2 linked regions of the Quadrisphaera setariae genome follow. The protein of the gene in region 1 interacts with the protein of each later gene in a pairwise test. Links are inferred from orthologs where the notes say so. Each region holds a gene or a part of one and is shown on either strand. Other genes may lie near its edges.

Region 1 (4,047 bases):
GCTCGCGCGTCGAGCGCGGCCAGCACGCGGGGGAGGGCGCCGCTCAGGTCGGCCAGGAGGCACGTCTCGACCAGCGACGTCAGCACCGGCAGCGTCGCCGAGGGCTCACCGGCCAGCTCCTCGGCGCGCCCGACCGCCGCCGGCTCCACGGCGGTGCCCCACACCGACGCCTCGACCAGCTCCACGGCCAGCTCGGGGCGCCAGGCCAGCGACCACGCCTCCTTGAACGTGCCCAGCGACCTGCCCTCCCCGCGCGCCGGCCGCCCCCAGGGCGCGCCCAGCAGCTGCAGCCGGTGCAGGAGGCGGGAGCGAGCGAGGTCGTTCGGGGTGCGCAGGTCCAGCACGAGCACCTTCTCCGCGGCGTCGGGCTTGAGCCGCAGCGACCTCGCGGTGCGCCGCAGGTCCGCCTCCAGGGGGGTGGTGGGGGCGTCCGGAGGGGCGACCCCCAGCGCCTCGCCCACCACGAGGCGGCGGACGACCAGGTCGAGCAGGTGGTCCTGCCCGTCCACGAGCGCCGCTCGGGTGGCCTCGGTCACCTCCTCCAGCCCGGCGAGGGGACGGCCGCGCAGCACCGCCAGCGACTCCGCCAGCCGCACCGCCTCGATGACCGAGGCCGAGGAGACCGGCAGGTCCTCCTCGCGCAGCACCCCCGCCACGGCGGCCAGCCACCGGGTCACCGGTCGGTCCGGCGCGGTGAAGAGGTGGTGGTACCAGCCGGGGCTGACCACCCCGGCGCCGTACCCGGACGACGCGGCGAGGCGGCCGTGCGTCCACGGCACCCACGTCAGGGCCACCCTCGCCTTCGGCATCCCGCGGAGCAGCTCCGCGTCAGCGCTGGCTGGGCCCAGCCTCGCCCCACCGGCGCCCAGGGCCGGCGCGTGCCACGCGCCGCACACCACCGCCACCCGCTGGTGGCCCTCCTTGAGCGCGCGGCGCAGCACCGTGCGCATGTGCGCCTCGCGCCGGCGCTCGTGGAGCGCCTCGGCGACGGACGCGGCGGGAGGGGCCTCCTCGCGCAGCGCCGCCATGGCCTCCGCGACGGCCGGGAACGGGCTGCCCTCGGTGCGGGACTCCACCACGTCGTCCCACCAGCGCTCGGGGTCGTCGTAGCCGGCCGCCCGCGCCAGCACCGCCAGCGGGTCGGTGCGCACGGGCGGCACCTCCTCCTCCGCGGCGCTGTCGTCCTGCTCCTCCGGGCCGGCCTCCTCCGCGGCCTCCCCAGCAGGAGGGGCGAGCAGGAGCGCGGCGGGCAGGTCGCAGAACCTCACCGGCACCCCGGCCGAGGTGGCCCAGTCCAGCGCCTGCCACTCCGGGCTGAACACGGCGAACGGCCAGAACACCGACCGGCGCGGCTCGTCCACCACGTGCGCCATCAGCGCGAGGGGCGGCTGCGTGCCCTCGCCGGTGATGAGCGGCACCAGGGGGTCTGCGTCGGCGGGGCCCTCCACGAGGACGACGTCGGGGCAGAACGCCTCCAGCTCGGCTCGCACCGACCGCGCCGACCCCGGTCCGTGGTGGCGCACCCCCAGCACGCGCACGTCCGGACCCGTCGCGGAGGAGGGACTGGTCACCCGCTGACCTCGCGGCAGGCGCGGTAGAAGTCGCCCCAGCCGTCGCGCTCGCGGGCCACCACCTCCAGGTACTCCGTCCACGCGACGCGGTCGGTGACCGGGTCGCGCACCACCGCGCCGACGATGCCGGCGGCGACGTCGCCCGCGCGCAGCACGCCGTCGCCGAAGTGCGCCGCCAGGGCCAGCCCCGCGGTGACCACGCTGATGGCCTCCGCCGTCGACAGGGTGCCCGAGGGGCTCTTCAGCGAGGTGCGGCCGTCGGAGGTGGCGCCCGCGCGCAGCTCGCGGAAGACCGTGACCACCCGCCGGATCTCCTCGGCCGCCGCCGGCAGCTCCGGAAGGGCGAGGGCCCGGCCCATCGACTCCACGCGGCGGCTGACGATGTCCACCTCGTCCTCGAAGGACGCCGGCAGCGGCAGAACCACCGTGTTGAAGCGGCGCCGCAGCGCGCTGGAGAGCTCGTTGACGCCGCGGTCGCGGTCGTTGGCGGTGGCGATGACGTTGAACCCCTGCACCGCCTGCACCTCCGTGCCCAGCTCGGGCACGGGCAGCACCTTCTCGGACAGCACGGTGATGAGGGCGTCCTGCACGTCGCTGGGGATGCGGGTGAGCTCCTCCACGCGGGCCAGCCGGCCCTCGCGCATGGCCGTCATCACCGGTGAGGGCACCAGCGCAGCCGGGCTCGGTCCCTCGGCGAGCAGCCGGGCGTAGTTCCAGCCGTAGCGGACGGCCTCCTCGGCGGTGCCCGCTGTGCCCTGCACGAGCAGCGTCGAGCTGCCGGAGACCGCAGCGGCGAGGTGCTCGGAGACCCACGTCTTGGCGGTGCCGGGCACGCCGAGCAGCAGCAGCGCGCGGTCGGTGGCGAGGGTGGCCACCGCCACCTCCACGAGGCGGCGCGGACCCACGTACTTGGGCGTGATGACGTGTCCGCCCGGGAGGGTGCCGCCGAGCAGGTAGGTCGCCACCGCCCACGGCGACAGCGCCCACCGGGGCGGCCTCGGCCTGTCGTCCGCGGCGGCGAGCGCCGCCAGCTCCGCGGCGAAGGCCTGCTCGGCGTGGGGCCGCAGCAGCTGCTCGGCCGTGCCGGGTGCAGGAGACGTGGGGGAGTCGGGGGTCTGAGCGGTCACCGGAGCTCCTCGAGCATCGCGTGGCGGAAGGACAGCACCCGGAGCAGGTGCCCGGGGGGAGAGGTCGGGTCGGGGTCGCCGAGGCGGCGCGCTGCAGCCGCACCTGCGCCGGCGGCCAGGCGCAGGGCCGCCGTGGCCGCCAGCGAGCGGTCCGCCCACGCCGCCCCCTCCACGGGGCGTGCGAGCCGGTCGAGGACGGCGTCGAGCAGCACGGCGGGCCAGGGGGTGGGCACGGCGTCGAGCACCAGCTGCACCGTCGAGGACGTCCTCGCGCTGCCGCGCAGCAGCCTCGCCGCGACGGCGCCCGCCTCGTCCGGGGGCAGCAGGGCCACGAGGCGCGCCACCTGCTGCGGGGGAGTGCGCGCGACGACCCCTGACGACTCACCGGAGCCCAGCAGCGCCCGCGCCCACTCGGCGTCCCCCTGCCGCGAGGCGGCGGTGACCCAGCCGCGGTGCAGGGGATCGCGCCAGTCGTCGTCGACGGGAGCGGAGACCAGCTGCTCCGGCGAGCGACCGGAGGCGGACGTCCAGGTGTCCAGCGGCGCCGCAGCGACCACCTGCTCGAGCGCCCACGCCCGCTCACCGGTGCCCTGGGGGCGCCGCTGCCCTCCCAGCCCTCCCAGCCCTCCCAGCTCGCGCAGCTCGTCCGCGGTCAGCGGCTCCGGGGGGACGACGACGATCCGCCAGCGCAGCAGGTGCCGCTCCGCCCGCACCGCGGCCCGCGCGCGGGCGGTCCACCGCTCCCGCAGGGCGGTGCCCGGGATGTGCAGGAGGAGCCGGGACGCCTGGGTGCGCACCGCCTCGCGCCGGTCGCGCAGGGCCTGCTCGAGCAGCGCCTCGTCCCAGGGGCCGGCGCCGTCGGCGAGCAGCGGCAGCAGGGCCTCGCGGTCCGCGCCGGACTCCTTCGCCCAGGTGCCCGCCAGCAGGGCGGTCCCCGCGGCCGGGTCGACGGCTCGGAGCGCGGCCAGCAGAAGGCGCCGCTCTGCCGCGGAGCCCGTGCCCCACGTGCGGGCAGCCGCTTCCGGCGAGGTGTCGGTCGGGCCGCCCGGTGCCTGTGCGTGGCGCCCGGCGACGCGCTGCCAGTCGGGTCGCAGCGCCGCGAGCCACCTGCCCCGCGCGCCCAGCGCCGGTGCGAGGGACGCGGCCAGGGCGGTGTCGCGCGCGGCGTCGGTCAGCAGGCGCGGGAGGTGCTCGGCGGGGAGCCGGCGTCCGTGCTGGGCCGCTGCCTCCAGCCACTCCCGCAGCAGCGCCGTGACCTCGTCGTTCCGCGGTGAGGCCAGCAGCAGCTCGAGCCGGGCGACCGCCGCCGGCGCCAGCGCGGATCCCTCGTCCGGACCCGTGGGCGTCGG
Region 2 (3,393 bases), on another replicon or contig:
CGAGCGCGCCGACGCCCTGCTCGCCGAGGTGGGCCTGGACGGCTCCGGTCGTCGCCGTCCCCACCAGCTCTCGGGCGGGCAGCGGCAGCGGGTGGCCATCGCCAGGGCCCTCGTGCACGCGCCGTCGGTGCTGCTCGTGGACGAGCCGACCAGCGCCCTGGACTCCGAGCGCGCCGCCGAGGTGGTGGAGCTGCTGGTGCACCTCACGCGCGAGAGGCGGACGGCGACCCTGCTGGTCACCCACGACCTCGACAGGCTGGACGACGTCGCCGGCCTGGAGCGGGTGGTGAGGATGAGGGACGGCCGCATCGAGGCCCCCCTGCCGCGCCGGGCAGCGGCGCAGGCCTGAGACGCCGAGAGGGCGACACCCCGTGGGTGCCGCCCTCTCGTCTCGGTGGAGCTGAGGGGATTCGAACCCCTGACCCCCTCCATGCCATGGAGGTGCGCTACCAGCTGCGCCACAGCCCCGTCTGCCCGACCAGAACCCCTTCGCAGGAGTCCCGCGTTCAGGACGTGGGAGCAACTGTAGCGCCTCCACCGCGGTGCCCTCGGCCGGGGTGCCGCTCCGGCGCGGCGCTCAGACGACAGCGCCCGCCGAGCGCTCCGCCGCGGACAGGCCGCGGGCGCCGTCCGCGTTCGTCCGGCCCTCGGGGTCCTCCCCCACGCCGCGGGGCCCGAGGTCGTACCCCCGCAGCACCCAGCGCCCGAACCGGCGCTCCACCACGGCCCAGCGGCCGTTGCCCAGCGAGGCGAAGGTCGCCCACGCCTCCGGCGGCAGCCCGAGCAGCACGAGGATCCCGGCGCGCAGCGCACCGCTGTGCGAGGCCGCCACGAGCAGACCCCCGTCGGGGGTGGCGACGGCGTGGCGCTCGAGCGCGGCCGCCACGCGGGCGCCCAGCTCGCTGCGCTTCTCCCCGCCGCCGATGCGCAGGTCCTCCCCGGAGCGCCAGGCGCGGTGCCCGTCGGGCCAGTGGTCGGCGATCTGCTGGTGCAGCAGCCCCTGCCAGGCCCCGGCGTCGAGCTCGCGCAGTCCGGCGTCCTCCACGGCGCGCAGGTCGGTCAGCTCCTCCAGGCGGGCCGCCGTGGCCCGGGCGCGGGAGAGGTCGGAGCTGACGAGGCGGTCGGGGCGCATCGCCGCGATCTGGGCGGCGGCGGCGCGGGCCTGGGCGTGCCCCACCTCGTCGAGGGGGGTGTCGAGCTGGCCCTGGAAGCGGCCCTCGGCGTTGGAGGTCGTGCGCCCGTGCCGCCACAGCACGAGGCGCGAGGCACCACCGCCGGCCGCGCTCACCGCGCGAGCCCCGCCGCTCCGCCGTCGAGGGCGCCCTGCGGACCGTCGTGGGCGCTCCGGGGGCCGGTGACGTCCTCCGGCAGCTCGATGGACGGGCCGTCCTTCCAGAGCCGCTCGAGGGCGTAGTACTGGCGGTCCTCGGCCAGCTGGACGTGGACGACGACGTCGGAGAAGTCCAGCAGCACCCACCGGGCCTCGGCCATGCCCTCGCGGCGGACGACGTCGGCGCCGAGCTGGTGCAGCGCGTCCTCGACGGCGTCGACCACGGCACGCACCTGCCGGTCGTTGGCGGCGGCGGCCAGGACGAACACGTCCGTGATCACCAGCTGCTCGCTGACGTCCAGGGCGAGCACCTCGGTGGCGCCCTTGTCGGAGGCCGCGCGAGCGGCCGCGACGGCCAGCTCCACGGCGCGGGGGGTCGCGGTCACCGTCCCAGGATGGCACGGACCGGCCCCAGGACCAGCACGGCAGGCCTCCCGGAGATCCACGGGGGGATCCACAGGGAGGGTCAGTCCCGGTAGAGGCCGTGCTTCGCGATGTGCTGGACCACGCCGTCGGGCACGAGGTACCAGACGGGCAGGTCCTGCCGGACCCGCTCGCGGCAGTCCGTCGAGGAGATCGCCAGGGCGGGCACCTCGAGCAGGTGGACCGAGCCGGCCGGGAGCGAGCCGGACGCGGGGACGGCGAGGTCGTGCCCGGGGCGGGTGACCCCCACGAGGTTCGCCAGCTCGGCGAGCCTCTCGGCGTCCTTCCACGTGAGCATCTGCGCCAGCGCGTCGGCACCGGTGATGAAGTACAGCTCCGCGTCGGGGCGCTGGGTCCGCAGGTCCGAGAGCGTGTCCACCGTGTAGGTCGGCCCGGGCCTGTCGACGTCGACGCGGCTGACGGTGAACCGCGGGTTGGACGCCGTCGCGATGACCGTCATGAGGTAGCGGTGCTCGGCCGGGGAGACCGCCCGCGCGCTCTTCTGCCAGGGCTCGCCCGTGGGGACGAAGACGACCTCGTCGAGGTCGAAGCGGGCCGCGACCTCGCTGGCGGCCACGAGGTGGCCGTTGTGCACCGGGTCGAACGTGCCGCCCATCACCCCGATGCGGGACCTGCCGGGAGCGCGCCCCGGCAGGGGGGCCGGCGAACCGGTCAGTGGCGGTTGCCGACGCTGCGGAAGGCCCACAGGATCGCCAGCAGCAGCAGGAAGGTCGCGAAGGCGATCAGGCCGAAGACGAGCGGCGGGAACGGCGCCGAGTCGGCGGGCTCGTTGGCGCCGGTGGCGCTCATGACCAGGGCGACGAGCACAGCGCCTCCACGAGGTGATCCAGGGCGGTCCCGCCGGGGGTCGGCGGGTGCGGGTCCACAGTCTGCCAGGTCACCAGGGCCGGACGTCGCCAAGGGCCGCCGGCGGGGGTGTCCGCTCCCCGCGGGCCCTGAGCGTCTCGCGGTCGACCACCTCGATGCCCACGGCGCGCCACCCGGGCAGGTCGGCCGCGCGGCGGTTCTCCGCCCACATCCGCAGGCCGAGCGCGGCGGCGTCGTCGACGTCCTCGGCCTCGTCCCAGTAGCTGATCTCAGCCCTCTCGTCGTTGTAGCGGACGGTCGCGGGGAAGGGCTGCGCCTCGACGAGGCGCACCAGGGCGGCGTGCAGCTGCTGGCGGGGCACGCGCGGCCCGGCGAAGGTCACGCTCACGTGCCACAGCAGGGGCTCACCGGCCCCCCAGGGCTGTCCGGCGCCGCCGGGCAGCTCCTCGAGGCCGGGCAGGGGCGCATCACCGCCCTCACCCCCACCGGGCGCGAGCACCAGCCGGGGTGGCTGCGGCTGGCGCGGGGAGTCGTCCACGGGGGTGTCTCCGTCTCTAGAGGGTCCTACGTCGTCGCTGCGGCCCGCCGGCCGCTCGAGGCGGCGGGAGCGCCTGCGGCCCCACCCTGCCTCCGCCGGGGCAGCAGCACCAGGTCGTCGCGGTGCACCAGCACGCGGTCGTACCCGGGCCCGAGGGCGTCGAGCCGCTCCCGGGTGGAGCGCCCGAGCAGGTCGGGCACCTCCGCCGACGAGTAGTTGACCAGGCCGCGGGCCACGGCGTGGCCGCTTTCGTCGCACAGGTCCACCGGGTCAC

The links. The genes of interacting proteins can lie anywhere in the genome.
Region 2: the proteins of FMM08_RS17505 (region 1) and rsfS interact in binary tests that used the Escherichia coli proteins (3 or more experiments, as listed by UniProt). The link is inferred for Quadrisphaera setariae from one-to-one orthologs.

What each region holds. Positions count from the first base shown.
Region 1 is NZ_VKAC01000011.1:97,731-101,777, reverse strand. Bases 634-3,632 are described here. They hold FMM08_RS17505 (ATP-binding protein), read right to left. Parts: upstream 2,699-3,632; coding sequence 1,568-2,698; downstream 634-1,567. Other genes in these bases: FMM08_RS17500 (DUF5691 domain-containing protein), read right to left, coding at 2,695-3,632; FMM08_RS17510 (DUF5682 family protein), read right to left, coding at 634-1,571. Also shown: more of FMM08_RS17510, read right to left, coding at 1-633; more of FMM08_RS17500, read right to left, coding at 3,633-4,047.
Region 2 is NZ_VKAC01000003.1:266,216-269,608, reverse strand. What follows is about bases 1-2,869. They hold rsfS (ribosome silencing factor), read right to left. Parts: upstream 1,717-2,869; coding sequence 1,285-1,716; downstream 1-1,284. Other genes in these bases: FMM08_RS06530 (DUF8830 family protein), read right to left, coding at 2,652-2,869; FMM08_RS22910 (hypothetical protein), read right to left, coding at 2,426-2,581; nadD (nicotinate-nucleotide adenylyltransferase), read right to left, coding at 1,797-2,408; FMM08_RS06545 (histidine phosphatase family protein), read right to left, coding at 578-1,288; FMM08_RS06555 (ABC transporter ATP-binding protein), read left to right, coding at 1-349. Also shown: more of FMM08_RS06530, read right to left, coding at 2,870-3,119; proB (glutamate 5-kinase), read right to left, coding at 3,146-3,393. UniProt on the Escherichia coli protein: Functions as a ribosomal silencing factor. Interacts with ribosomal protein uL14 (rplN), blocking formation of intersubunit bridge B8.